3 regions of the Gottschalkia purinilytica genome follow, and region 2 is predicted to be linked to each of the others. Evidence: riboswitches for the same ligand, from Rfam matches in the RefSeq annotation. Region 2 holds a riboswitch; each other region holds the start of a gene.
What was found. Region 2 has a riboswitch for S-adenosylmethionine ahead of CLPU_RS14875 (methionine ABC transporter ATP-binding protein). Riboswitches for the same ligand answer to the same signal wherever they lie in the genome.
Positions count from the first base shown of each region.

Region 1: linked by a shared signal. The riboswitch ahead of CLPU_RS05010 (bifunctional homocysteine S-methyltransferase/methylenetetrahydrofolate reductase) and the one ahead of CLPU_RS14875 (methionine ABC transporter ATP-binding protein) in region 2 are both predicted to bind S-adenosylmethionine.
Region 3: linked by a shared signal. The riboswitch ahead of CLPU_RS13985 (O-acetylhomoserine aminocarboxypropyltransferase/cysteine synthase family protein) and the one ahead of CLPU_RS14875 (methionine ABC transporter ATP-binding protein) in region 2 are both predicted to bind S-adenosylmethionine.

Region 1 is NZ_LGSS01000004.1:20,935-31,267, reverse strand. It holds gene erm (23S ribosomal RNA methyltransferase Erm) at 26-934, shown strand; gene CLPU_RS05025 (MerR family transcriptional regulator) at 1,034-1,852, shown strand; gene def (peptide deformylase) at 2,026-2,478, opposite strand; gene CLPU_RS05015 (helix-turn-helix transcriptional regulator) at 2,479-2,715, opposite strand; SAM riboswitch class I at 3,095-3,198, shown strand; gene CLPU_RS05010 (bifunctional homocysteine S-methyltransferase/methylenetetrahydrofolate reductase) at 3,312-5,099, shown strand; gene CLPU_RS05005 (helix-turn-helix transcriptional regulator) at 5,450-6,361, shown strand; gene CLPU_RS05000 (GyrI-like domain-containing protein) at 6,513-7,157, shown strand; gene CLPU_RS04995 (N-acetyltransferase) at 7,162-7,917, shown strand; gene CLPU_RS04990 (sensor histidine kinase) at 8,187-10,259, shown strand; gene CLPU_RS04985 (DUF2935 domain-containing protein) at 10,311-10,333, opposite strand, start outside.
Region 2 is NZ_LGSS01000021.1:16,762-27,094, reverse strand. It holds gene CLPU_RS14885 (MetQ/NlpA family ABC transporter substrate-binding protein) at 1-295, opposite strand, end outside; gene CLPU_RS14880 (methionine ABC transporter permease) at 318-971, opposite strand; gene CLPU_RS14875 (methionine ABC transporter ATP-binding protein) at 964-1,977, opposite strand; SAM riboswitch class I at 2,082-2,181, opposite strand; gene CLPU_RS14870 (GNAT family N-acetyltransferase) at 2,459-2,896, shown strand; gene CLPU_RS14865 (hypothetical protein) at 3,132-3,338, shown strand; gene CLPU_RS14860 (spore coat protein) at 3,356-3,604, shown strand; gene pyrB (aspartate carbamoyltransferase) at 3,974-4,897, shown strand; gene CLPU_RS14850 (aspartate carbamoyltransferase regulatory subunit) at 4,898-5,329, shown strand; gene CLPU_RS14845 (dihydroorotase) at 5,333-6,541, shown strand; gene pyrF (orotidine-5'-phosphate decarboxylase) at 6,528-7,388, shown strand; gene CLPU_RS14835 (dihydroorotate dehydrogenase electron transfer subunit) at 7,378-8,118, shown strand; gene CLPU_RS14830 (dihydroorotate dehydrogenase) at 8,111-9,013, shown strand; gene pyrE (orotate phosphoribosyltransferase) at 9,020-9,589, shown strand; gene CLPU_RS14820 (methyltransferase domain-containing protein) at 9,926-10,333, shown strand, end outside.
Region 3 is NZ_LGSS01000018.1:516-10,848, reverse strand. It holds gene CLPU_RS14015 (adenylyl-sulfate reductase subunit alpha) at 1-1,174, opposite strand, end outside; gene cysC (adenylyl-sulfate kinase) at 1,174-1,779, opposite strand; gene CLPU_RS14005 (nitrite/sulfite reductase) at 1,801-3,363, opposite strand; gene CLPU_RS14000 (homocysteine S-methyltransferase family protein) at 3,613-5,997, opposite strand; gene CLPU_RS13995 (vitamin B12 dependent-methionine synthase activation domain-containing protein) at 5,966-6,655, opposite strand; gene metF (methylenetetrahydrofolate reductase [NAD(P)H]) at 6,670-7,560, opposite strand; gene CLPU_RS13985 (O-acetylhomoserine aminocarboxypropyltransferase/cysteine synthase family protein) at 7,603-8,880, opposite strand; SAM riboswitch class I at 9,015-9,120, opposite strand; gene CLPU_RS17335 (hypothetical protein) at 9,338-9,487, opposite strand; gene CLPU_RS13980 (AzlD domain-containing protein) at 9,664-9,966, opposite strand; gene CLPU_RS13975 (AzlC family ABC transporter permease) at 9,959-10,333, opposite strand, start outside.

The sequences.
Region 1 (10,333 bases), on a different contig from region 2:
TTTATAAATAGTGGAGGATTCTAAAATGGTTAATAAAAATAAAAAGTTAAGAAATAACAAAAAATTATGGCATTCACAAAATTTTCTTCATAGCACTAAGTTAGTATCTGATTTATTGCAAAAAAGTAGTATAAATAAAGATGATACTGTAATTGAAATTGGTCCAGGTAAAGGTATTATAACTAAACAACTTGCAAAACAATGCAAGAAAGTATATGCAATAGAATATGATTTTTGTTTGTATGAGAAGCTTAAACATTTATTTGGTGATACAAAAAACGTTGAAATTATATATGGAGATTTTTTAAAAACAGATATACCGAGTAATGATAAATATAAAGTTTTTTCAAGTATTCCATATAATATTACAGCAGAAATTTTATCAAGACTAACATCAGTATCTAATATTCCTGAGGATTCATATATTATTCTTCAAGAAGAAGCAGCAAGAAAATATGCTGGAGATCCATATAATAAGGAAAGTATGCGATCTTTACTTCTTAAACCATACTTTGATTTGAAAATTATTTATAGACTTAAAAATACTGACTTTACTCCTGTTCCAAAAGTTAATAGTGTTATGCTTCATATTGAGAAAAGAAGTAATGCTTTAGTTGAGATTCAGGAAACTGACTTATACAAAGACTTTATATCATATATTTTCAAAATGAAAGGGAGAAATCTAAGAGAAAGACTTAAATACATTTTTTCCAATGAACAACTTAAACGTCTTTCAAAAAATATAGAATTTAAAATTACAGATAGTCCAACTGATTTAAATTTTAAACAGTGGCTTAAAGTATTTCAGTATTTTATTATTGGTGTGTCGTCTGAAAAACAAAAACTAGTTTATGGGTGTTACTCTAAGTTTCTTAATGAACAAAAGAAAATAAATAAGATCCATCGAAATCGTAAGAGTTACAATAAATTATAATAACTTTGATTTTATAAAAAGTTTAAATTAGTTAGTTGACTTTTACCTTAGGGAAAAGATTATACTTAAAATATCAAATCAAATGCGCAGGTGATATTGATGTTTTCAATAGGTATATTTTCAAAAATTAATAGAATTACTACAAAAACATTGAGATACTACGATGAAATAGGTTTGCTAAAGCCAGAACATGTTGATGATTTTACAGGATATAGATATTATACTTCACAACAATTACCCAAACTTCATAAAATTATCACATTAAAACAAATGGGACTATCTTTGGATGAAATAAAAGAAGTGATAAATAATCCTATTACAATCGAAGTGTTCTTAAAACTAAAAGAACAAGATATCTTAAAAAATATTATAGCCGAAAAAGCAAAGCTTTTACAGATTCGTAGTTATCTAAGTAGTATGAAAGGAGAAAAGTATTCTATGTATAATGCGATTATCAAAGAATTACCTAAGGTAATAGTAGCTTCTATGAGACAAGTAATACCAAGTTACCATGCACTATATGAACTATGTCCAAATGTTATGGCAAAAGAGATGGAGAGAGTTGGATGTATATGTGATACTCCAAATTATTGCTTTAATATTTATCACGATGGTGAATACAAGGAGAAAGACATAGATGTAGAAATATGTGAAGCTATAACAGAACTAAAAGAAAACACAGATATACTAAAATTTAAAACAATTGAAGCCGTTCCTACTGCTGTATGTGTATTGCATAAAGGTTCTTACGCAACTATCGGATCTGCATATTCATTTGCTTTTAAATGGATCGAGGATAATGAGTATGAGGTCATTGATAACCCTAGAGAATCATATATTGACGGTATATGGAATAAAGATAAGGAAGAGGACTGGCTAACTGAAGTCCAAGTGCCTGTAAAAAGAAAAGATAAGTAAATTTAAGTTTTTAATAAGTTATCTATGTAAGTAATGGATTTCATTTTGAGACATAAATTTAATAAATAACATTAAAAAATCACTTATGAATTAGAATAAAATTCATAAGTGATTTTTCTTGATATTACTAGTAATTTCATTGATATAGACTAATTTTAATGAACATAATAGAGTTATTTTATATATTCAGTGACTAAATCAGTAAAAAGAATACCTTCTAAATGGTCTATTTCATGGCAAAAGCATTTTGCTAAATCTCCTTTACCTGTTAGTATAATCTCCTCACCATTTTCATTTAATGCTTGTACTGTTACTTTTGCTGGCCTTATTAATTTTCCCCATGTATTAGGAATACTCAAACATCCTTCTATAACTTTCTGTTTTCCTTCTTCTTTAATTATCTTTGGATTAACTAATTTTATAAGTCCTTGTCCCATGTCTATTACAACTAATCGTTTTAATACGCCTATTTGTGGGGCAGCTAATCCTCCACCATTTTCTGTATTGTACATAGTGTCTGCCATATCATTTAGTAGTTGTCTTACTTTATCATCTACTACTTCAACTTCTTTGCTTTTTTTCCTTAATATTTCGTCATCAAAAAGTCTAATTTGTCTAAATGCCATTTAAACGACACCTCTACTTTGCTGTGATCTTGATTTTTTTTCGCTTTCTTCAAAAAGAAAAACTTCTTCTATGGAACAGTGAAATATCTTAGAAATATCATAAGCCAACCATATAGAAGGTTCAAATTTTTCTGTTTCAATAGCGTTAATTGCTTGTCTTGATACTCCTATAAGTTCTCCCAATTGTTCTTGAGTTAATCCATAACGTTCACGAAGTTCCTTTAATCTATTTTTCATTAATACCACCTCTGTAATGTTAACCTTACATGTGAATATATCATCACTCTGTTTTGATGTCAAGTAGACATTACATATTGTTTTTATAAAAGTAGTACTAATTTTAATGAATATACTATAAGAACTTTAAAAGTAAAAATTTCAAAGATAGATATATGAAAGATCTAAGAATATATTGTATATATATTCAAAATAACTAAAAAGAAAACTATAATATTTACAGATTATAAACTTGAAATATGGGTATGAATTGTTAATATAGTAAGAAGATATCTAATATAATAATTGTTTAATTATACATGAAAAGTGAAAAATACTATTGACACTTAACAGACATATGTTATAATTTGATATAAATAAATAACAATAAAATACAAATCTCTTATCGAGAGTGGTGGAGGGACTGGCCCTGTGAAACCCAGCAACCTGTATCTATTTAGATACGTGGTGCTAAATCCTGCGATATTTGTCGGAAGATGAGGTGAAATACATTTGATAATAAAACTCTTTCATCTTGAAAGAGTTTTTTATTTTACTATTATTTATAAATTATCGATAAAGGCTAAAGATTAACTATTAAAAAAGGGGAGAAACAAATGCTTCAGGAATACTTAAAAGAAAACATTTTAATTACAGATGGAGCTATGGGAACATATTATTCTGAAATAACAGGAGATAAAGTATCCTTCTGCGAGTTTGCAAATATAAATAAGCCGCAAGTGATAAGAGACATTCATGTAGACTACATTAAATCAGGGGCTAAATTAATTAGAACTAATACCTTTTCTGCTAACACAATATCTTTAGGAGTAACTAGAGAAAAGGTGAAAGAAATAATAGAAAAAGGATATACAATAGCTAAGAAAGCTACAGAAGGAACAGATGTATTTATAGGTGCTAGTATAGGTCCTATTCATGAATCTAGATTTAAAAAAGAAGATGATATAGATATTTTAGACGAATATAAATTCATTATAGATACATTTATGGAGTTAGGAGAAAATATATTTGTTTTTGAAACTTTTGGTACGATAGATTATCTAAAAGAGATATCTGAATATATAAAAAGTAAAAATAGTGATGCTTTTATATTAACTCAATTTGCAGTTACACTAGATGGATTTACTAGAAAAGGTATTAGTATCAAAAGTATAATAGATGAATTAAAATTAATAAAAAGCATAGATGCTTATGGATTTAATTGTGGATCAGGACCTACTCACTTATATAGATTGTTAAAGAATATGGATATTTTTAGTGATACAATTTCGGCATTACCTAATGCTGGTTATCCAGAAATCATAAATGAAAGAATGGTTTATGTAAATAACCCTGAATATTTTGGAGATATTGTAGTAGATATTAGTAAACTAGGAGCTAAAATAATAGGTGGTTGTTGTGGTACAACACCAAATCACATAAAAAGTTTAGTGGAAAGATTAAAAATAAAAACAACTGATGAAAATATACATGTTGAAACAAAAAGAACAAAATTAATATCTGAAAATAAAAAAGAAAATAATTTTGTTGATAAAATAGAAAAACAAGATTTTATAATAGCAGTTGAATTAGATCCACCATTTGATACATCTATAGAAAGAATGATTGAAAATGCTAGAACATGCAAAGAACATGGAGTAGATATTGTGACAATAGCAGATTCTCCTAGAGCAATAGCAAGGGTAGATTCTATTATGATTGCTGCAAAAATTAAAAGAGAAGTTGGTATAGATGTAATGCCACATGTGTGTTGTAGAGATAAGAATTTAAATGCGTTAAAATCAGGGTTATTAGCAGCTCACATTGAAGATATTAGAAATATGTTGGTGATCACAGGTGATCCTATTTTGGATATAGATAAAATCTCAACTAAAAGTGTATTTAACCTAAATTCATATAGGCTAATAGAACTTATATCTGAAATGAATAAAGAAATATTTAAATCAGATAAGATTAACATAAGTGGAGCTGTAAATTTAAACGTTCCAAATAAAGAGGCAGAGATAAATAGAATGTTAAAGAAAGTAGATAAAGGAGCCAATACATTTTTTACACAGCCAATTTTTTCGGATGAGACAGTTGAATTTTTAGCAAAGACAAGAGAAAAGTATAAAGTGAAGATACTCGGTGGTATTATGCCAATAGTTACTTATAAAAATGCTCAGTTTTTAAATAACGAGGTTCCAGGAATTCATATACCTGAAGAATATGTCAATAGATTTCATAAAAATATGACAAGAGAAGAAGGAGAAAAAGTTGGTATTGAGATAGCAATAGAAATAGCTAATAAAATAAAACAACATGTTGATGGTTTATATTTTATAACTCCTTTTGATAGAATTGAAATGATAGTGGAAATATTAAATCGAATAAATTATAAATAGTAAATATGTTACTATAGATGATAAAAATAAGATATCAAATTAATAAAACTTCAAACTAACTATTAATATAGATATATTATAATGATTCTAAAGACTTATATATTAATATAAATAGAATACCGAAAGAAAAAATAGCTAGATGTTCTAGAACATCTAGCTATTTTTTTATGATTTTAAATGTTATTTGATTCATTATATTTAATTAAAATAACTTAATATATGAAATTATTTTAAGAATCATTAAAAAATAGATAATTCTATAAATAGTTTTTTCACAAAATTGACTTTAAAGATCAAATATGACTTTATGATGTCATATTTGATTGATATACTATTTTTGGGTGAGAATAATGAAAATAAATAGATTGTTTGAGATAGTTATGACTTTATTAAATAAAAGAACCATAACAGCTAAAGAGCTTGCAGAAAAATTTGAAGTATCTACAAGGACTATATATAGAGATATAGATATATTATCTAGTGCTGGAATACCTATCTATACTAATAAAGGAAATGGTGGAGGAATATCCTTACTAGATAATTATTCTCTTAATAATACACTTATAAATGATCAGGAAAGTGAAAGTCTAATACTAGCCTTAAAAACTTTACAAGCAACGAACTATCCAGAAATTAATATCGTACTTGATAAGATAGGAGCGTTATTTAAAAACATAAATATAGATGATTGGGTATATATTGATTTTTCTCATTGGGGAAGCAGTCCTAACGAAAATAATAAATTTATAGATATTAAAAACTCCATAATTGGAAAAAGAGTAATTTATTTTGAATATATAAATTCTGAAGGCATTAAAAGTCAACGTTATATAGAACCTATGAGACTTATTTTCAAAGGCCAGGCATGGTACTTATGGGGTTATTGTAGAAAGCGTCAAGGTTTTTGTACTTTTAGAATATCCAGGATTAAAAACTTACTTATAACAGAAGAAACTTTTGAACGTAGAAAAACAGAAGAAGTTCACAAAGGACAATATGTAGATAAGCCAAAGTCTCTTGTAACCTTAAAACTGCATTTTCAGCCAGAAGTTTTAAATCGTGTATTTGATTATTATGATGAGGAGTATATAAGTAAGAATACTGATGGTACTTGCATTGTAACAGTGACATTGCCAGAAGATGAATGGGTTTATGGCTATATTATGTCATTTGGAAATTCTGTAGAGGTTATTGAACCAGAACATATAAGAGAAATTGTTATAGATAGAATGAGAAAAGCTATAGAAGTTTATGAAAAATAGTTTCTAAATATGACATACTGTTGTCAAGTTTGTTCTGATAAGATTGTGGCAACAACTAAAAATATAAACTTAAGATAAGACTAAAATATATGAAATATAATTAAGAGACTAAGGGGTATAACATATATTATCAATTAGGAGGTAAATCAAAATGAATAAAAAATTAGACTATAAGAAGGAATACAAAGATTTATATCAACCTAAATCTAAACCATCTATAGTCAATGTTCCAGAAATGAATTTTATTATGGTATCTGGAAAAGGCGATCCAAATAGTGAGGTTTTTCAACAGGCTGTAGAACTTCTTTATGGACTTAGCTTTACTATAAAAATGAGTAAGATGAAAGGGAATCAACCAGAAGGATATTTTGAATATGTAATGCCTCCTCTTGAAGGATTATGGTGGATAGAGGATGGAGAATTTAGTTTTAGAGAAAGAGATAATTGGGTTTGGGCTATAATGATAAGACAACCTGAATTTGTTACAGATAGTGTTTTTCAATGGGCTTGTAATGAATATAAGAGAAAAAAGGGAGTTATAGATTTATCAAAAGTATCATTTGAGACTTATAATGAAGGATTATGTGTACAAGCCATGCATAGAGGATCATATAAAAATGAGCCTGAGACAGTTGAAAAAATGAAAGCGTTTATGGTAGAAAATAACTTAGAAGAAAGACTTATGGATGGAGGCAAACATCATGAGATTTACTTGTCAGATCCAAGAAAGACTTTGCCTGAAAAATTAAGAACGATTATAAGACATCCTGTAAAAGAAAAGATAGGTGAGGAGTAATACGATGAACTTTATTACATTAACAACAGAAAATATAGATAAAGAACATATATGCTGTGCAATATCTGATAGAAAATGCAAAAATGGATATGAATCAAAAAAAAGTTGGCTAAAAGAAGAAATTGAAAAAGGATATGTATTTACTAAATTAAATGAAAGAGCGAAGGTATTTATAGAATATTGTCCATCAGAAATAGCATATCTTCCAGTAGATGCAGTAAATTATATGGTAATAAACTGTTTTTGGGTATCAGGAAGATATTCTAAAAAAGGTTATGGCAAAGAATTATTAAATAGATGTATAACTGATTCAAAATCCAAAGGTAAGAATGGAATAATTGTACTTAGTAGTAATAAGAAAAGACCATATTTGAGTGATAAGAATTTTTTTATTAAAAATGGATTTTTAGTAGCTGATACAGCCGAACCTTATTTTGAATTATTGTATTTAAGATTTAATGATGATACGGATATACCTAAATTTCTGCCTAATGTTAAAAATGGAATATGTGATGATAATGGAGGATTTAAAGTATACTACTCTGATACTTGTCCTTTTAATGATTACTATATTAATACTGTTCAAAGTCAAATTGCACTAGAAAAAGGATTTACATATGAAACTATTAAGCTAGATAGTAGAGAGAAGGCTATAGATAGTCCTTGTGCATGTACAAATTATTCACTTTTTTATAGAGGAAAGTTTATAACACATGAACTTAATCCTAAAAAGTTTCAGAAAATAATAGATGAGTTGTAAAGATATTTCTAAATGCTATATAGTATATTAAAAAAATGATATATGTTTTTTAATCAAGTCTGCTATAATTAATAGCGGACTTTTTTATTTTATATAGAGGAAATATTTATTTTATAAAGTATATATAAAATAAAAAACTACATAAAACGATTGAAAGTAGATATATGTTCTATTATTTACCAATATAGTAAAAATAATGACAATATATTTACAAAATTTTATACAAAATAATGACATAATATGTTATTATTTACAAGGAGGTGTACATCTTGAGATTAAATGACATACTAAGTTGGATTAATATAAATATTCGCAAAGCTTTTAATATCAAAAATACATTACTAATATTAGGTATAACAATGATTTGTACTTTAGTATATTCGTATAATAAATTATTATTTCACTTTTTATCTGAGAGTTATACAGTTTTGATTGGATTTCTTATGCTAGTTGTAGCTACAAATGTTTCTGAGGCTTCAGAAAATGGATTTTTTTCTTTTTTAGCAATAGGCTTTGGATATGTAGGAGCTATTAATTTATTGCATGTAATAAACTATGAAGGTATAAACATAATCTCTAAAAGTTCGTTGAACATATCTATTCAGCTAGGTGCTATATCAACTTATATCCAAGCTATTTCTATGGCAATTGCATTTAAGTTTATTAATAAAAAAGTTGATTGTAGGAAAATCACTTATATATACATGACTGCAATAACAGTTATAACGTTAGTAACATATACGTTGGATATATCTCCAGCCTTTTATTTAGAAGGATATGGTCAAACTGTTCTTAATCATTGGATTAATATCTTTTCTTGTTTAATATTTATTTTCCCAACGTATTTACTTTATAAACATAAAAATGAATTAGATTTTGAAAAGGATAATTACACAGTTATTCTTTCCATGATTTTTACGGTACTGTCTAGAGTATTCCTAATCTTTTATATTGATCCAAATGGTATCATAGCATTTTTGGCTCATGTATGTAGGGTTTTATCTTTTTACTTTTTATATAAATCAATTATGAAGTTAGTATTAAGAGAGCCATATAATATACTTTTTAAAGGATTAAACGATAGAACGTGTAAGTTGGAAGAAATAAATAAGGAATTAAATATTAAAAATAATCAGTTAGAAACCACAAGAGATAGACTCGAAAAAAGTAAAGAAAGATACAAACAGCTGGTTAAATCCTTACCAGATTCAATACTTATTAGATGTGGAGAAGAAATAGTTTTTGTAAATAATGCTACAGTAAATTTACTTAATGCAAAGAACAGAAGTGAAATAATCGGAAATAGCATGTTTAGTATAATACATGATAAGTATATTGATGAGTTTAAAGAAAACTTTATTACAGTTGAAAATAAAAAACAGCGTTTTCTTAATTTAGAACTTATGACATTAGATGGTAATCGATTGGATACTGAAATTTGCGAAATAGAAACTGTATTTGAAAATAAATTATGTAACTTAATGGTTATAAGAAATATGTCAGAGAGAAAGAAATTTTATGAATTAAAGGCTGAATTAGATCAAAAAATAGAAAGTGAAAAAATTAGAACTGAATTTTTTGCTAATTTATCTCATGAACTAAGAACTCCGATAAATGTAATATATAGTGCATTACAGCTAGAGGATATATATATTAAAAAGAATGATATTAGTGGAATTGAAAAATATAATGAAATAGTAAAACAAAATTGTTATAGACTTCTTAGAATGTGTAACAATCTAATAGATATTACAAAAATAGATACTGGACTTTTTAAGCCATGTATGAAACACCATAATATAGTTTACATAGTTGAGAGTATAGTATCTTCTGTTTCATTTTATGTTAAAAGTAAAAATATAGATATAGTATTTGATACTAGTGTTGAAGAAAGTTATGTTTTATGCGATCCAAATCTTATAGAAAGAATTATCCTAAATTTACTATCTAATGCAGTTAAATATGGAAAAGAAAATGGAAATATATCGGTAGATATCTATGATAGAGATAATGAAGTTATATTGAATGTAAAAGATGATGGCATTGGCATTCCAGACGATGAACAAGATACGATCTTTGAAAGATTTTCTCAAGTAGATAAGTCTTTAAGAAGAAAGTGTGAAGGAAGTGGGCTTGGTTTATCACTTGTAAAATCGTTAGTAGAGCTTCAGAACGGAAATATATCATTAAAAAGTAAAATTGGTGAAGGAAGCGAATTCATGATTACTTTTCCAAAAACTGATTATTACGATGAAGTATGTGCTACCACAGATGAGTTAGTTGAAGAAAATAAAATTATTGAAAGTGTTAATATCGAATTTTCAGATATATATTTATATTAAAAGACTGTAAGAAGTTTTGCTAAACTCATAAAACTTCTTACAGTCTTTTAGTTATTTTCGTTTTAAACTCTTAA
Region 2 (10,333 bases):
AGTTTGCATCTAATTGTTTATCGTTTAAAGCTATATTTGGTTGAACATAGTCATTAAATTCTTTAATTTCTAAAATAATTCCTTGTTCTTTTAAATCATCTTTTACTAAGTTTAATAATTCAGAATGAGGTACTGGTGAAGCACCTACTTTTAAAACAACTTCTTTTTTAGTTTCATTACCATTTTGAGAAGCTTCAGATTTTTTATTATCTGGAGATTCTTTTGAGCATCCACTTACAATAAGGCCAGTTATAAGAGTAAAAACAAGTAGTAAGACACTTAAAGATTTTTTCATTGAAAATTCCCCCTTAATTAATTTATCTTTTTTTGCTAATAGCTAATGCTATTATGTTTCCTAAAAATTGTATAGCTTGTACTAAAACTATTAAAACTATCACTGCGACAACCATTAGATCACTTTGGAATCTATAATATCCATAGTTTATAGCTAAGTTTCCAAGTCCACCACCACCTAAGGCTCCTGCCATAGCGGAATATCCTATTAAATTTATAATAGTTAGAGTAACATTACTTACTAAAGAAGGCATAGCTTCTGGTAGTAATACTTTAAATATAACTTGGGAAGTTGTAGATCCCATAGATAATGAAGCTTCTATTAATCCATTATCTACTTCTCTTAAAGAGCTTTCTATAACTCTAGCTACGAAAGGTGTAGCTGAAATAGCTAACGGTATTATAGTTGCAGTAGTTCCTATTGTTGTTCCTACAATTACACGAGACAATGGGAAAACTAAAATCATAAGAATTAAAAATGGAAAAGATCTACAAACATTTATAATAGTACCTAGTACTGAATTTATTATAGGTTTTTCCCATAAACCGCCTTTTTCAGTTATAACTAATAATATACCAAGAGGTAATCCTAGTAAAACAGAAATTATAGTAGAAACTGATACCATATATAAAGTTTCCCAAAGTGCTGGCAATAGTAGAGATGTTATATTATCCATTCCAGATCACCTCCAAAGATATATCTTGATCATTTAGCCAATCTATTGCTTTACTTATTTCTTCTTTTTCACCAGTGATTTGAACTACTAAATGGCCTACGGAAGTACTCATAAGCTCATTTATATCTCCAGAAATAATATTTATATCTATTTTAAAACTCCTTATTAAATCAGTTATTATAGGTTTCTTAGCAGATTCTCCTAAGTAACTAAGCTTTATAACTTTAGAGTTAGGAACTTTAGGAAAAACTATTTCACTTTGACTACTAGGATGAATATGAGATACGAAAGCTTTGGCTGTTTCGGTTTTCGGTCTTGCAAAAACTTCTTCAACTGTATCAAGCTCAATTATTTCTCCGTTTTCTATAATCGCCACTCTATTGCATATTTCACGAATAACTTCCATCTGATGAGTTATAAGAACTACAGTTAATCCGAATTTTTGTTGAATTTCTTTTAACAGATTTAATATGGATTTTGTAGTTTGAGGATCGAGAGCAGAAGTAGCCTCATCACAAAGAAGAATCTTAGGATTATTTGCTAATGCACGAGCTATAGCTACTCTTTGTTTTTGTCCGCCACTTAATTGTGATGGATAAGCATTTACTTTATCACTTAGTCCTACAAGAGATAACAATTCTAACACTCTATCCTTTATTTGATCTTTACTTAATCCTGCAATTTCTAATGGATAAGCAATGTTTCCAAATACAGTTCTAGAGCTTAATAAATTAAAGTGTTGGAAAATCATTCCGATTTCTTTTCTAAGATTTCTTAATTGTTTTTTATTAAGTTTAGTTATTTCTATACCATCTATGATTATAGAACCATCAGTAGGATCTTCTAGTCTATTTAAAGTTCTTATAAGAGAAGACTTACCAGCGCCACTTAATCCTATTATTCCAAATATTTCTCCTTTAGGAATTTCTAAGTTTACATCTTTTACAGCATGAACTGTATTTTCTTTTATTTTATATACTTTATTTAAGTTTTTTATACTTATCATTTGTGTCACCTCACTTACTGAATATTATGAATAATGTTAAAATTAAAATTGGATACTAAAAAAGCCTCTTTCTACGAAAGAGGCACATTAAACCTAAACGACCTCTCTCATCTTTCAGCATATGCCGCAGGAATTAGCACCTTGTGATTACACACTGGTTGCCGGGCTTCATAGGGCCAGTCCCTCCACCTCTCTAGATAAGAGTATATTATCCTAAATATTTCAACTATACTTTACATTCTAACAACTATTCTAATTTTTATGTTGAGGATTGTCAAGAGGTTGAAAGAATAAAATTTCATAAAAAATCTCAATATCCAATTATTCATATATATATACTTTGAATATAGAGAACATAAGCTTTTGAAAAGATTTTAAGAAAATAGATACTATATTATTAATAATGCTTTTTTATTAGAGTACCAATATTTAACTAAACTACATATTTTAAAGTAAAAGACATAAATAGGGGATGATATCCTTGACAACAATAGAAAGAGTAAAAGAGTCAGAGTTAGCCGATCTATCTAGACTTTACTATCAGCTTGTTAGTAAAAATACTAATATAAATACATTAAAAAAGGTTTTTAATAAAATAAAATCTAATCCTAGTCATTATTTACTTGGAGTAAAAATTAATAAAAAGTTAGTTGGAACAGCAACTGTCATACTATGCAATGATTTAACAGGAGAATGTAGACCTTTTATAGTTGTTGAAAATGTTATTATAGATGAAAACTACAGAGGGAAAGGTTATGGAAAAATGCTTTTTAAAAAAATAGAACAAATTGCCAATGAAAACAATTGCCACTATATAATTGTAGTTTCTAATAAAAGTAGAAAAATTTCACATAAATTTTATACTAATTTAGGATTTAATAGTAAAGATAATTTAGCTTTCAAAAAATATCTTAAATAAATATAGTTATAAACTAATTTTTACTTAAAAATTCGTAAAATCTTATATGTTTATATAAATATAAGATTTTACGAATTTATTATTTTATGAAATTTTGCAATTTAAATATATTTTTATTGTGAGAAAACTATATATTAGTGAAAAACATCAAAAAATCCAGTTTTTTATGTAATAAAATAATATGTTTTGAGACAAACTAGTAAAGGATAATTAAAAAAAGAAGGGAGAGTTTTTTATGGCTTTACAAAACACACTTAATTTAAGTCAAATAAGTCAAATTGAATTACAAAATTTAAGAGAGATTGTAAGTTCACATCAGTTAATGGGAAAAAAATTAAATGAGTATGCTAACCAATGTGAAGATGCTCAAATAAAGCAAATGTTTCAACAAGCTGCTCAAGAAGCAAATACTACTGCTCAAAGCTTAATTCAATCATTATAATAAGGAGGTAGAATAATATGCAAGAAAAAGAAATAGTTAATGACGTTTTATCTATGACTAAATCAAGTATGAACACTTATGAAGTAGCTATATCTGAGTGTTCAAATCAACAATTAAGAAGTGCTTTACAACAATTAAGGGATGGAGCTGAACAATTTCAATATCAACTATACCAAATAGCTGAGAAAAAAGGATACTATGCACCAGCTCAAGCAGCTACTCAACAAGAAATTCAAGACGTTAAAAGTAATTTAATGCAAGGATAAGTTTTATGTTAGAAGGACTCTTTTGAGTCCTTTTATTTTTGCAATTATGCTAAAAATTATGATAAATTAATATATGATAAGTATAGTTAAAATAAAAAACTAATAATAACTAATAAGACTAAATTTATATTGATTTTTTTATTTATTCATGATAACATACTTTAAAGAACCTTTAATCTAATCCAGAGAGATTGGGAAGGAAAGTTATTATGAATAGGATAATTATGTCTGTCTATAAGTATACATAGAATTTTATAGTATATATACTTAAGACGTGAATGAGATAACTATGCCTTCCCGTAAAAAGGAAGGCTTTTTTTATTGCAAACCTTTAAACTAGTCCTGTGAGACTGAAAAGGAGGAGATATTATGTTAAAAGGAAGACATTTAATAGAACCAATGGATTTTAGTATAGATGAACTTGAAGAAATATTTAATCTTGCAGATGAGATTATAGCAAATCCAGAAAACTTTAAAGATATATGTAATGGAAAACTTTTAGCAACACTTTTTTATGAACCAAGTACAAGAACTAGATTCAGCTTTGAAGCAGCAATGTATAGATTAGGTGGAAAAGTAATAGGATTTTCAGAACCTAATTCAAGCTCAGTAGCTAAGGGAGAAAGTATAGCAGATACTATAAGAACTATAGGTTGCTATGCTGATATTGCTGTAATGAGACATCCAAAAGAAGGAGCACCAAAGGTAGCTTCATTTTATTCTAACATACCTGTAATAAATGCTGGAGATGGTGGTCATCAGCATCCTACACAAACATTAACAGATCTTTTAACTATAAGAGCTATTAAAGGAAAACTATCCAATCTAACAATAGGCTTTTGTGGAGATTTAAAATTTGGAAGAACTGTTCATTCACTTATAAAAGCCATGTCAAGATATGAAAATATAAAGTTTATACTAGTTTCTCCAGAGGAACTAAAGGTCCCTGAATATATTAAGAAAGAAGTATTAGAAAAAAATAATATAGAATTTGAAGAAATAGAAAAACTAGAAGATAGTATACAAAAACTAGATATACTTTATATGACCAGAGTCCAAAAAGAAAGATTTTTCAACGAAGAAGACTATATAAGATTAAAAGATAGCTATATATTAGATAAAGAAAAAATGAATAATGCAAAAAAGGATATGATAGTACTTCATCCACTACCAAGAGTAAATGAAATATCATATGAAGTAGATGAAGATCCTAGAGCATGTTACTTTAAACAAGCACAGTATGGAATGTATGTAAGAATGGCTTTAATAGCTAAATTACTGGGGGTGTGCTAAATGGTAAGTATAAATAGTATAAAAAGAGGAGTAGTCATAGACCATATTAAAGCAGGATATGGAATAAAAATATATAACTATTTAGGACTTGATAAAGCAGAATTTACAGTAGCACTTATAAAAAATGCTCCTAGTAATAAAAAAGAAAGAAAAGACATTATAAAGATTGAAAATGCTATAGACATAGATTTTACAGTATTAGGACTTATAGATCCTAACATAACAATAAATATCATAGAAGATGAAGTTATAAAGAAAAAAATAAAGTTAAGTACCCCAAATAGAGTAGAAGATGTTATCAAGTGTAAAAATCCAAGATGTGTCACATCAGTAGAAGCAAATATTCCACATGTATTCTTTTTACTAGATGAAGAAAAAGGACAATACAAGTGTCAATATTGTGATGAACTGCACACTTTTTCGGAGGTGTAAGATATGAAACTACTGATAAAAAATGCTAGGATAGTAGACTGGTCTCAAGATTTAATAGGAGATGTATATATAGAAAACGGAATAATAAAAGAAATTGGACAGGATCTATACAAAGATTGTGAAACAATAAATGCTAATGGACTTACATTACTACCTTCATTTATCGACTTACATGTACATTTTAGGGAACCTGGATACGAATATAAAGAAGATTTAGAAACAGGAAGCAAATCAGCGATAAGAGGTGGTTATACAGCAGTAAATCTAATGGGAAATACAAAACCTATATGTAGTGATGAAAAAATAGTAGAATATGTGTTGAATAGAGCTAAAGAAATAGGTCTTGTAGATATACACCAGACTGTATCAATAACGAAGGATTTCAATGGTACAGATATAGGGCACCTAGATAATTTACCAGATACAGTTAGATTTATATCAGATGATGGAAAAGGTGTTTTAAACAATAAAGTTATGTTGGATACAATGATAAAGGCAAAAGAAAAAGATTTAGTTATAATTTCACATGCAGAAGACGAAGATATAACACCATTTTGTACTAGACTGTCTGAAAATATAATAACTTCAAGAGACATAGAACTAGCTAAGTATACTAAAGCTAAGTTGCATATGGCACATGTAAGTACTATAGAAGCTATGGAATATATAATAGAAGCTAAAAAAAGAGGTTATGATGTAACTTGTGAGATAGCACCACACCATATAGCTTTTACAAATGAAGTTGACTTTAGAGTTAATCCTCCACTTAGAAATCAAGAAGATGTTGATTTTTTAATAAAATGTATAAAAGATGGATGGGTTGATATGATAGCTACAGATCATGCACCACATACTACTGAAGATAAAGAAAAAGGGGCACCAGGATTAGTAGGATTAGAAACTTCTTTCTCAGTATCCTATACAAAGTTAGTTAGAGAAGGACACATAACATTAAATGAATTATCAAAGATAATGAGTAAGAATCCTGCTAATCTTATGAAACTAAATAAAGGCGAAATAAAAATAGGATTTGACGGTGACTTAGTACTTGTAGACATAGATAACAAATACAAGATAAATCCAGATGATTTTGCATCAAAGGGCAGGAATACTCCGTTTAAAGGTATAGAAACCTATGGAATAGTAGAAAAAACTATAAAGGCTGGAAAAGTTGTGTACTCTAAGGAGGGTTATTCAAATGATGATAGATAAGCTATATGAAGTAGTAAATAAAAACGGACATGTGTGTGTAGGTCTTGATACAGACTTAAGCTATATACCAAATAAACTAGTTAAACAATATAATTCAGTATCAGATGCTATATTTGAATACAATAGAAAAATAATAGATGCAACACTAGATGTTTCGGCTTGTTTTAAAGTTCAAATAGCATATTATGAGGCCTATGGACTTGAAGGAATGATAGGATACAAAAAAACTTTAGATTACTTAAGACATAAGAAAGCAATAATAATAGCTGATATCAAACGTGGAGATATATCCAAAACTGCTGAGATGTATGCAAAAGGACATTTTGAAGGTGATTTTGAAAGCGACTTTATAACATTAAGTCCATATATGGGCTTAGATAGTATAGAACCTTATTTAAGTTATGTAAAAGATAAAGGAAAAGGATTATTTGCTTTAGTCAGAACTTCAAATGAGGGTGCTAAAGATATACAGTACATTAAAGATGAAAATGATGAAAGAATCTATAATGTAGTAGGGAAAAAGATACAAGAACTAGGAGATAGATATCTAGGAAAATGTGGATATAGTGCAATAGGTGGAGTTGTAGGATGTACTCATATAGAAGAAGGAATACAAATGAGAGATGAACTAAGTAGAATGTTCTTCTTAATACCAGGATACGGAGCTCAAGGTGGAGGAGCAAAAGATGTAGCTGTATGTTTAAAAAATGGAAATGGTGGAGTAGTAAATTCATCTAGAGGAATACTCTTAGCATATAAGAAACATGAGGATGGAGAACATAAATTTGATATATATGCAAGAGAAGAAGCTTTAAATATGAGGGAGGCTATAAGAAATGTCATCTAAGTACTCTAAACAAACAGTATTTGAAAATATAGAAATAGCTAAAAATATCTTCAAAATGACTATAAGTGGAGATTATAATGTTAAGCCAGGACAATTTTATATGCTACGCTCATGGGGAATAGATCCATTCTTATCAAGACCTATAAGTATCCATGATGTAAATGAAAATGGAATAGTATTTCTTTATGAAGTAAGAGGAGAAGGAACAAGATTATTTAGCACATTAAGAAAAGGTGATTCGATAGAGCTACTTGGACCTATAGGAAATGGATTTGATATTGAAAATATAAAAGGTAAAGTAGCAATGATTACAGGCGGAATAGGAATAGCACCATTATATTATACTGTAAAAGAACTAAAAGACTGTACAGTGGACTTTTATGCAGGATTTAGAGATGAAATATACTCAGTAGACTATATAAAAGAATATACAAATGATGTAAAGATATCTACAAATACAGGCTCTCATGGACATAAAGGACTAATAATAGATATATTTAATCCAAAAGAATATGAGGTTGTACTATGTTGTGGACCAACACCGATGATGGAAAAAGTAACGGAAATATGTAATGAAGCGAATATACCAGCATATGTTTCACTTGAAAGTCATATGGCTTGTGGAGTTGGAGCTTGTCTAGGATGTACATGTAAAACAACTAGAGGAAGAGAAAGAATATGTAAAGAAGGACCAGTGTTCTTAGGAAAGGATGTGTTTCTAGATGCTTAAGGTAAATATCTGTGGAGTAGAGCTAAAAAATCCTGTAATAGCAGCATCAGGAACATTTGGATTTGGAGAAGAGTATTTAGAATACTATGATGTATCAAAACTTGGAGGAATCTCTACAAAGGGACTTACTATTAACCCAAAGGACGGAAATGAAGGTAGAAGAATTCACGAAACAAGAAGTGGATTAATAAATAGTATAGGACTTCAAAATCCAGGAATAGATGAATTTATAAATGTTGAATTACCAAAAATGAGAAAGCTAGATACAGTAACTATAGCAAACTTAGGTGGAGGAACTATAGAAGATTATTTAGCAGGAGTAGAAAAGCTAAATGATACAGACGTCGAAATTATAGAATTAAACATATCATGTCCAAATGTTAAGTGCGGAGGAATGGCATTTGGAATAAAGTCAGAAACTGCTAAATCAGTTGTATCACAAGTTAAACAGGTATCCAAAAAGCCAGTCATGGTTAAGCTTTCTCCAAATGCGGAAGATATAGTAGATATGGCAGTTAAGTGCTGTGAAGGAGGAGCTGATGCAATATCACTTGTAAATACTTTTAAAGCTATGGCAATAGATATAAGAAAAAGAGAACCAGTATTTGAAAATGTATTTGCAGGTCTTTCAGGAGCATGTATAAAGCCAATAGCTTTAAGAATGGTATATGAAGTAGCTGGAGCTGTAAATGTACCAGTAGTAGGAATGGGCGGAATAATGAATGCAGAAGATGCAATAGAGTTTATAATGGCAGGAGCAGATGCAATCCAAGTAGGTAGTGCAAACTTTGTAAAGCCAGATATATGTTTGGATATAATAGATGGAATTAAAGAATTTATGGAACAAGAAGGAATAAAGTCGTTAAAAGAAATCAAAGGAATTGCAAGGAGGTAATATATAATGGATAATATGGTAACAGAAACATTAAAAGAAGTAGGGGCACTTTTAGAGGGACACTTTTTACTATCTTCAGGAAAACATAGTAACAGATATGTACAATGTGCAAAACTTTTACAATATCCAGATAAAGCAGAGCAAGTATTAAAGGTGGCTGTGGATAAAGTTAAAGATTTAGATTTTGATATAGTTGTAGGTCCAGCTATGGGGGGAGTAGTAGCTGCATATGAAATGGGTAGACAGTTAGGAAAACCATCAATATTTACAGAAAGACAAGAAGGTAAAATGACTTTAAGAAGAGGTTTTGAAATTAAACCAGGACAAAAAATTCTTATAATGGAAGACGTAGTTACAACAGGTAAATCTTCATTAGAAACGATAGAGGTACTTAAAGCACTAGGTGGTGAAGTAATAGGAATAGCTTGTATAGTAGACAGAGGAAGTGCAAAAATAGACTACCCAATATATAGCTGTATAAAACTAAATATAGAAAGCTTTGATAAAGAAGAATGTTCACTTTGTAAAGAAGGTTTAGAAATAGTTAAACCAGGAAGTAGAAATATAAAGGCTTAGTAGAAACATTAATATAAAAAGAGCTCTTACAACTATTAATGATGTAAGAGTTCTTTTTGTATATTTAATTAATAGCTTTGTAAATTTTACAATATTATTTTGAAAGTTATAAATAATATAGTTTTATGTGATATATATTTTTAAAGAAGCATTTTTTATATTATTTAACAATATGCTTAATATTCTTATATGTAAAGATAGCATACAAATACCGACTTAAACTATAGGTTTAATTGGAATCGTTAAATTAACTACCTCTCAATTGTTTTATGGGGAGTAGGTGTATATACTTTACATATGGGATATATCAATATCTTATTAGAAAGGTGCACCTAAATGAGAGAATTAAAAATAAGTGATATGATCCAAAAATTAAGAAAGTCAAAAAAACTTACACAAAGTCAACTGGCAAATTATGTTGGCGTTTCAGTTACAGCAGTATCGAAATGGGAAAATGACTTATCTTATCCAGATATTACGTTATTACCAATTTTAGCAGCTATTTTTGAAGTTTCTATAGATAAGTTATTTAGTTACAATTTAAGTAGTAATGGAGCTGATATTATAAAAAAAATTAAGAAAAACTTCGAAGAAGAGGCAAAGGAGTATGATAACAGAATATCCAAGCTGATACCATGCTATGAGCAAATGATACATTCTATGGTGTCAGTAATACCCTTTGATCAAAACGATAGCATAAAGGTTATAGATCTTGGTGCAGGAACAGGTAATGTATCTAAAGTG
Region 3 (10,333 bases), on a different contig from region 2:
CAGCTAGTTCTCCTTCTACAAAGCAACCTGTAACATATTTTTTAGGGCTTCCACCTGCAACATCACCTGCTGCATAAAGTCCCTTTAATGTAGTTCTTCTATTTACATCAACCCAATATCCACTTGCTGTATGACCACCAACTATATATGGTTCTGTTCCTTCAATTTCTATATTCTCTTGTGAAGGTCCTGTGTTGTTCTCTATCCACTTTAAAGTTTGAGATGGGGCCATATTTAAATAAGCTTTAAAAAGTTGATCCTCTGTTTTTTTCATTATTCCTTTAGTCTTTAAATAACAAGGGCCACTTCCATTTTGATTTTCCATTATAGTTGCAAATATTCTCATCGGAGTAGTAGGTTTTCCATAGCTAAAAACGTATCTTTCTCCATATGAGTTCACCTGAGGCGTTTTTACTCCTTGTGCAACTGTTCCTGTTGGAGCAATAGTATCTTTACATCTTAGAGCTATAAATCTCATTTCAAATGATGTCATTTCAGCTCCTGCTCTTATTCCCATTGCATATCCTGCACCTGTATTAAAAGGGCTATACCACATTTTATGTCTTGAAAATCCTGGATTATTTGGTTTGTATAATCCGGCTGCCCCTCCAGTTGCACAGATAACTGCTTTAGCTTTTATCACAAGAAACACATTATCATCTAACGAAAATCCATATGCTCCTATTATCTTTTCATCTTTAACTATATAGTCTATGATGTTTACTCTATTAAGTATCGTTATATTTTTATGTTGTTCTACTGCACTTGCTAATATTGGCTTTATGTTTTCTCCATTTATTTTTATACTTCTTTTTCCCCTAGATACATAGTTTCCTTCTTCATCTTTTAATATAGGAAGACCTAGTTTCTCAATCTTTTCCGTAACCTTATTTAGCTTTTCTGCTATTGTATATACTAAATCTTCTCTTATAATTTCATCAAATTCCTCTTTAACATAATCAACAAATGAATTAGGTGTTTCTCCAGCTGTAATATATGCATTTAGAGCGTTTACTCCAGCTGCTAAGCATCCACTTCTTTTTATGTTAGACTTTTCCACTATGAGAACCTTAGCATTACTATTTTCTCCTATTGTAAGTGCGGAAAAGCAACCAGCAGTTCCGCCACCTATTATCAATATATCTGTCTCTATTTTTCTTGTCTCAAGTTTCACTATATCACCTTCTTATGAGAAACTAAATATTCTAATATCTTTTCTATACACTCATCTATACTAAGTTCACTTGTATCAACAGTAATCTCTGGATTTTCTGGCTCTTCATAGGGAGAATCTATTCCTGTAAAGTTTTTTATCTTTCCATCTCTAGCTTTTTTATAAAGCTCTTTTGGATCTCTATTTTCGCACACTTCTAAAGGACATTTTATATATACTTCTATAAAATCTTCATTTAGAAGTTTTCTAACTTGTTCTCTATCTTCTCTTAATGGAGAAATAAAAGTAGCTAGTGTAATGATTCCTGTATCTACAAATAGCTTTGAAAGTTCCCCTATTCTTCTTATATTTTCTTTTCTATCTTCTATAGTGAATCCTAGATCTCCATTAAGTCCATGTCTTACATTATCTCCATCTAATATATAAGTAAGTTTTTCTTTTTCATATAGCTTATTTTGAAGTGCATTAGCTACAGTAGATTTTCCTGAACCAGATAAACCTGTAAACCATATAAGTACTCCTTTTTGTTTTAACAAGTTTTCTCTATCGTCTCTTGATACACTCAACTTATGCCATACTACATTTTCTGATTTTAACTCTCCCACAAAAACTCCCCCTATATATTCTTATACTGAATATTTGCTAATTAGTTCTTTCAAATCCTCTATTCTATCATCTACCAACTTTTCAAAGTCTTCATATCCTAAATCCTTCTTTAAATTAGCTACATCATATAAGAATTCTGGTACTTTTGAGCCTATGATATCTCCATAGCGCTCTGCTAATGTTGCTACTCCAGCTCCAACTTTTCCTCCGAAATAAACTGAATATATAGGGACTACTTCTCCATCTATTTTCTTTATTTTACCTGAAAATGATATGATTCCCCTTTGGTGTTGACCACATGAGCTAGGACATCCTGAAATAAACACTCTTGGTAGCTGTGACTTGATATTATCATCAACATCTTTAAATCTATCAATAATACTTTTAAGTAAAGTTTGCGATGAATTCACCCCAACTCTACAAGTATCTGCTCCCACGCATGATATAGAGTTATCTATGTCATAAGTAGATACAAAGTCTTTTACTATGTTTAAAAGTTTCTCAGCATCTTCGCCATTTAAATCTCTTATATAAAATCCTTGAGTTGGACTTAATCTTATAGATACTTCATATTCTAGCTTATCAATAAAATCTATTATCTTATTCAAATTACTAGTACTTATATTTCCTCTCTTAGGATGTATATATATCGAATATAATCCTTCTATTTTATTTTCACTTACTATGTTACTATCTATTTTTTTACTTTTTCTCCAAGGTTTTTCTTCTTGCTTTTCTTCTATATTTAATTCTAGATTATCTAGTTTTCTAGCTTCTTCTAAATATCTATTAAATCTATCTTTAAATTCTTCTTCTCCTAATCTATGAACAATATGTCTTACTCTAGCCTTATGTCTATTTTCTCTATCTCCTTCTTCGTAAAAAAACTGTTTCATAGCTTCTACATAGTATAAAACATCCTTAGGTTCTATTGAGTCTTCAAGCTTAAGTGACATTCTTGGTCCACTACCAAATCCACCTCCACCATATACCTCAAATAGTTTCTTACCATTTTCTATCTTAGCTACAAATCCTAAATCAGCAAATGTAGCACTTCCTGTATCTTTCTCATTATTTGAGTAAGCTATTTTGAATTTTCTAGGAAACTTACAACTATTCTCATCTTTTACTACATAGTTAGTAGTTTCCATAGCATATTGTGTAACGTCAAAAGCTTCATCTTTTTCTACCCCTGAAAGTGGTGAACAAGCTACATTCCTAGCAGTGTTCCCTCCTGTTCCTACTGTATATACATTTACAGGTATAAGTTCTTTCATTATTTTTATAGTATTTTCTATTGTCACTTTATGAAATTGTATATCTTGCCTAGTTGTGAATCTAAACTCTCCATGTGAATATTTATCTGCTACTTCACTTACTTTTTTTAATTGTTTTAGTGTAATAATTCCTCCTGGCGTTCTAGGTCTTACCATATAGGTAGTTCCACTTCTTTCTTGATAAACTCCTGTAACTGCTCCGAAGCTTTTAAATGGTACTTCTTTTTCACCTTTTTCTTGGTACTCTTTAACTTTAGCTTCATAATTTTCTATATAGGACTTTGTATACTCTGGTGCTTTAAACATTTTTAACCTCCTTAAAATTGATTGTATAAACCCATTAAATTATAGGACACTATTATTGACTTTGGCTAGCCAATATACAATAACTCTTAAATATATGCTACTTTTTTATATTTAATTATAAGATATACTTTCTATTATATTTATATATCCTAATCTGTTTACTAGGTTTTAATCTATTATATAACTTATTTTTCTACATGACTAGAATAATTTTGAAAAGATGACAATTATTCTAGTCATATAAGTATATTAATCTTCTATTCCAAAAAATCTATTTGCTATTTTAACACTCTCTCTAGCATCCCTTGCATACATATCAGCCCCTACTAATTCTGTATACTCTTCGTTAAGTACTGCTCCACCTACCATTACACTACATTCTATTCCTTCTTTTCTTAAAGCTGTTATTGTATCCCCCATATTTTTAACAGTTGTGGTCATAAGTGCACTTAGTCCTACAAGCTTAACATCATTTTCTTTAGTAACTCTCACAACTTCCTCTATTGGAACATCTTTTCCCAAATCTATTACATCAAATCCATAGTTTTCAAGTAGCATTTTCACTATATTTTTACCTATATCGTGTATGTCCCCTTTAACTGTAGCAACAACTATTTTTCCTTTAGAAACTGTATTTTCACTATTAGTTATTAGATGCTCTTTTATAACTTCAAAGGCATTTTTAACTGCTTCCGCTGATTGAATTAGCTGAGGCAAAAATATTTTTCCCTTTTCAAATCTTTCTCCTACCAAATCTAGTGCAGGAATAAAGTAATTATCTATAATTTCCATAGGTTTCTTTTCTTTTAAAAGTTCTTTTACTTTAGGTGCCGATTCTTCTTTTCTACCTTCTGTTATAATATCTTTTAAATCTTTTTCTGTTTTTGTAGTTCCTTGTATTGATTGCTTATTTTCAACATTACCATATTGCTCTATATAATATTTTGACTCTTTATCTTCGTTATTTAGCACTCTAAAAGAATGTACCATTTTCATAGCTTCTTCAGAAAGTGGGTTTAGAATAGGTGCATCAAGTCCTGCTCCAAATGCTGCTGCTAAATAAGTACTATTTAATATTTCTCTATTTGGAAGACCAAATGAAACATTACTTACTCCTAGAACAGTTTTAAGTCCAAGTCTTTGTTTAACTAATTTTATAGTTTTTAAAGTCTCCATGACTTGATCCTGTTGAGCAGAAGCAGTAAGCACTAAGCAGTCTATAAGTACATCCTCTTTAGATATTCCAAACTCTTGAGCTCTTTTAAATATTTTTTCTGCTATCTTAAATCTTCCTTCCGCTGTATCAGGAATTCCATCTTCATCTAATGTAAGACCTACTATTAAAGCTCCATATTTCTTTACTGTTGGAAATACTTCATTCATAACCTCTTCTTTACCGTTTACAGAGTTTATCATAGGTTTTCCGTTATACCTTCTTACAGCTGCCTCTATTACTTTTGGATCTGAACTATCTATCTGTAATGGTAAATTTACAACACCTTGTACTTCACGAACAACCTTTTTACTCATTTCAACTTCATCTATTTCTGGTAACCCAACATTAATGTCAAGAACATCTGATCCTGCATTAGTCTGATCTATTGCTTCGCCTATTATATAGTCTAGGTTTCCAGTTCTTAAAGCTTCTTTTAATCTTTTCTTTCCTGTAGGATTGATTCTTTCTCCTATAACAGTAGTCTTATTATCAAGTATTACTGTCTTTGATCCTGAAGTAGTAGCAGTTATTATTTGTGGATCAACTTTTACCGGATTTAGATTATCTAATGTACTTCTAACTTCTTTTATAAAGTCAGGATTAGTTCCGCAACATCCTCCAAATATTCTAGCTCCACTTTCTGCTATATCTTTTATGTATCCTGCAAATTCTTCAGGATTTACATCAAAAACAGTCTCACCATCTCTTATCTTTGGAAGACCTGCGTTTGGTTGTATCATCACTGGAATTTTTGCATACTTCAGCATTTCATCAACAATAGGCTTAAGTTCTTTAGGTCCTAACGAACAATTGACTCCTAGCGCATCTACACCTAACCCTTGTAAAACTACTGTAGCAGTTAATGGATCAGTTCCAACAAATGTTCTTCCATCATCTTGAAAAGTTAACGTACAAAATACAGGTAGATTACTATTTTCTTTAGCTGCTAATACAGCAGCCTTAGCCTCGTATATGTCAGCTATTGTTTCTATTAGTATAATATCTGCACCAGCCTCAGCCCCTGCAACTACCTGTCTTTTAAATATTTCATAAGCTTCTTCAAAGCTTGTTGTCCCCATAGGTTCCATTAATTGCCCTAATGGGCCTATATCTAATGCTACATATTTTGGATTTGCTTCTTTAGCTATTTCTACCGCTGCCTTTATTATTTCTTCCACAGTATATGGACAATCTTTAAGCTTTAATTCATTTGCTTGAAAAGTATTTGTACTTATAACGTCACACCCAGCTTTTATATAGCTCTCATGAATACTTTTTATAAAATCTCTTTTAGTTATATTGTATACTTCAGGAAGCTCTCCTGTTTTAAGACCTAATTTTTGGAGCATAGTTCCCATAGCACCATCAAATAATAAAAAGTTTGATTTAATTAGTTCTGTAACTCCCACAACTGACACCGTCCCTTCTATATAAGCAATTATGAAACTTGCTACAATACTCGCAACCTTTTTTTACTACTATCTCGCTATTTTTATCAACAAAGCCTATTATAGCAGTGACAGACTTTCTCGGTAGTAATATACAGCTTTCTGTAGTAGTAAGACCTATTATTTTATTGGCATTTAGTATATTTATTATATTTTGTTGGATATCAATAGAGAGGTCACCATATCCAGGACTATATCTGTAGTTAGTTATGAATCCTTCTTTCATGGCTATCTTTTTAATTTCTTCTTCTGCTTCATCACATACTTTTTCTATACAATCCGTTCCACAAGAATCTAGTATCAGCGCCTTAGTCATATTAAATCTCTCTAATATTCTGACCTTATTGTCAAAAACAACCCCTAATGTCGCTGCCATTATAGCACACTTTTTAGCATCTTTAAGGTGCTCATATATGTCATTTCCTTTTAATGTTAAACTAGTTCCTAGTACATTTATTTCTTTTTTAGATTCATTTGGCTCTATCTCAAATATTTTATATGTGTATAAAGACTTTGACATAGCTTTGGCTTCGTCTATACAATCATCAATAAGATTATTCAAATCTTTATCTATTTCTTGATCTTTATATCCTAGATATCTTAAAACTTCCTCTCTATTGATATTCACACTATCAACTCCTACTAAATACTTTGTTTCAATAATTGTTCTTTTAAGCTCTCTATTCTTCTAACATTTTCTCTAGCTATTTCAGGTTGATTCATTGTATATATATGAACTCCATCTATTCCATTTCTTATAAGATCATCAATTTGTCTTGCAGCATGTTCTATACCTGCTTTCTTTAAACTTTCCGAATCTCCTTCATATTTATTTAATATTTTTATAATTCTTGAAGGTAATGAAGCTCCACACATAAAAATCATTTTTTCAACTTGACTCCTACTTAATATCGGCATAACCCCTGCAACTATTGGTACGTTTATTGAGTGTTTTTCTGCTTTTTCTAAGAATTTGTAAAATATATCATTATCAAAGAAAAGTTGAGTAATTAAAAACTCTGCTCCTGCATCGACTTTTTCTTTCAAGTGAATCAAACTATCATTTAACTTATCACACTCTATATGTCCTTCAGGATAAGCAGCAGCCCCTATACAAAATCCTCCAATTTCTTTTATATCTTTAATAAGATCCTTAGCATAACTATAATCTCTATCATCTTCCAGTTCAAATCCTTCTGGGATGTCCCCTCTTAAAGCCAATATATTTTCAATATTATGTTTTTTCAAGTCTTCTATAACTGCCTTTGTTTTTACTTTATCTGAAGTTATACAAGTGAGATGTGCCAAAGCCTCTATTCCATATTTGTTCTTCACTAAAGAAGCTATCTCAAGTGTCTTATCGCTACTTCCTACTCCCCCTGCTCCATAAGTCACACTTATATAATCTGGATTTAAATCTCTTAAGTCTTGTATAGTTTCATATACTGTGTCTATGTCATAATCTCTCTTTGGAGGAAATATCTCAAACGAGACAATAGGCTTCTTTTTATCATACAAATCCTTTATGAACATACATTTCACACTCCTTAAGTTCGTTATACCCCTTTTATAAATCTATATATTTTCGAGACTTTTACCTAAGTCTTCTATTAAATCATCAACATTTTCTATTCCTATAGATATTCTTATAAGCTCAGGACTAACACCTGCTGTTCTTTGTTCTTCCTCAGTTAGCTGTTGATGAGTAGTTGATGCTGGATGTATTATAAGTGACTTCGCATCTCCTACATTTGCTAAGTGAGAAAATATTTCAACTGATTCTATAAGTTTCTTACCTGCTTCATATCCACCTTTCACTCCGAAAGTAAATATAGCTCCAGAACCTTTTGGAAGATATTTATTTGATAATTCATGATATTTATTTGATTTAAGTCCTGGGTATTTTACCCACTCAACTTTAGGATGATTTTCTAAATACTCTGCAATCTTCTGAGCATTTAAAACATGTCTTTCTACTCTAAGAGATAATGTCTCTAATCCTAATATTAACAAGAACGAATTAAATGGTGATATACAAGCTCCTACATCTCTTAATAGAGTAGTTCTTAATCTAGCTATATATGCTGCTTCTCCAAATGCTTCTGAGAAAGAAAGTCCATGATAACTTGGTTCTGGATCTATTAGTTCTGGAAATTTTCCATTATTCCAATCAAATTTACCTGAATCAACTACTACTCCACCTATTGAAGTACCATGTCCCCCTATAAACTTAGTTGCAGAATGTACTACTATATCAGCTCCGTACTCTATAGGTCTACATAGATAAGGTGTTGCAAATGTATTATCTACTATTAAAGGTACATTGTTCTTATGAGCTATTTCTGCTGCTTTTTCAATGTCAACAACATTTATATCTGGATTCCCTATAGTTTCTATAAATACTGCCTTTGTTTTATCATTTATAGCTGCATCTAATTCTTCAAATTTATCAGGATGTACAAATTTTACTTTTATTCCAAAGTTCTTAAATGTATGTGCAAATAATGTGTACGTTCCACCGTAAAGTGTTGATACTGATACTATTTCTTCTCCTGTTTTAGCTATATTAAGAATCGCATAACTTATTGCTGCCATTCCTGATGCTGTAGCAACAGCTCCTACTCCGCCTTCAAGTTCAGCAATTCTTTTTTCAAATACATCAGTAGTTGGATTTGTAATTCTTGTATATATATTTCCTGCTTTTTTTAACCCGAATAAATCTGCCGCATCTTGTGCATCTTCAAATACATACGAAGTTGTTTGATATATAGGTACTGCTCTTGATTTTGTATCTGAGTCAACTAATTGTCCTCCATGAACTTGAATTGTTTCAAAATGTAATTTGTCTCCCATATTTGATTCCTCCATTTTCATATTATTTTGAATTTTCTAAATACTCTTATTTCTTCGTTCAACTGATTCATCTGCAAACTAACTAAAAAAACCTTCCTGCTAGATAAAACAGGAAGGTTTGAGTTCGTTCTCTGATCTTATCTTTCAGGATATACCTGCTGGATTTAGCACCTTCAAGGAAGTTTCCTTTGGGTTGCCGGGTTTCTCAGGGCCAGTTCCCTCCACCACTCTCGATAAGAGTTATATTAAATTACGTTTCTTTGTTAGGAATGATTATATCAACTGTGTATAAATATGTCAACATTTATTTATAAGTTTTTTCAGGATTAACAAAGGCTTTTGAATTTTATCTCTATTTACCACGCTTATTGATAGCATTTATCACTTTTATATAATTTTTAATTATGCAATAAAGTGAATTTATTTAATTAGTTACTTTGACTAATGTTGTCATAAATTATATATCAGTAATTTTATCTTTATTAAGACAAGTTATTATATTGATACCATTGTTAGTAATTCTTCCTAAGTTTTGGGGAGTAACAGGAGTTTGGATTAGTACACCTATATCAGATTTAATATCTTCTTTAATAACTATAGGTATCATGTTCAAATATCTAAAATTTTCAGATGTCAGTAGTTTATCGAAATCATAGCAACTAAATATTATTTAAAATACAAAAGCTTGTTGTATAACAGTTATAAATATCAAAATTAACATAGTTATCAACAAGCTTCTTAACTTTAATTAGAGCTATAGTTATAAGTTAGTTTCTAGTAATATTATATATACAATACTAAAAAAGTAGCCACTATAGAAGTTATAATAGGAAGTATTATTCCACCTTTATACCACGAAGCTATAGCAGCAGCTATAAATCCTACTACTGATGCCATAGGAACTTCTGGAGTTGCTGTAAATGCCCCTGGGATTGTTAATGCTCCTATTGCAGCAAATGGTACAAAGTTCAAAAATCTGTTAACCCAGTCTGGCATATTTCCTTTAGTCTTAAATAGAAATGGTGATAATCTAGGTATACCTGTAGCAATTATCATTCCTATAATTATTATCTTTGTATTACTCATCATCATTCACTCCTGAATTATTATCGTCCTTAAATAAAGAAGCTCCTATTGCTGAAGATATAACTATTGATAATATAAGTCCCCATCCTTGTGGTAAAAAATTAAAATAAGTAAACAGAGTATTTAAAATAGCAGACAATGCTACTAGAATTGCTATTTTATAATTCTTTTTAAATTGTGGAACTAGAATAGATACAAACATAGCATATAAAGCCATACCCATACTGTCTATCAAAATTTTAGGAAGTAGTCCTCCTGCTATATATCCAATTAACGTTCCAATTACCCAAGAAGAATAAGACGTAATTTGGAGAGGTATTACATAATCTTTTTTTATTTCTTTTTCTCTGAAAGAAATTATTGAAAA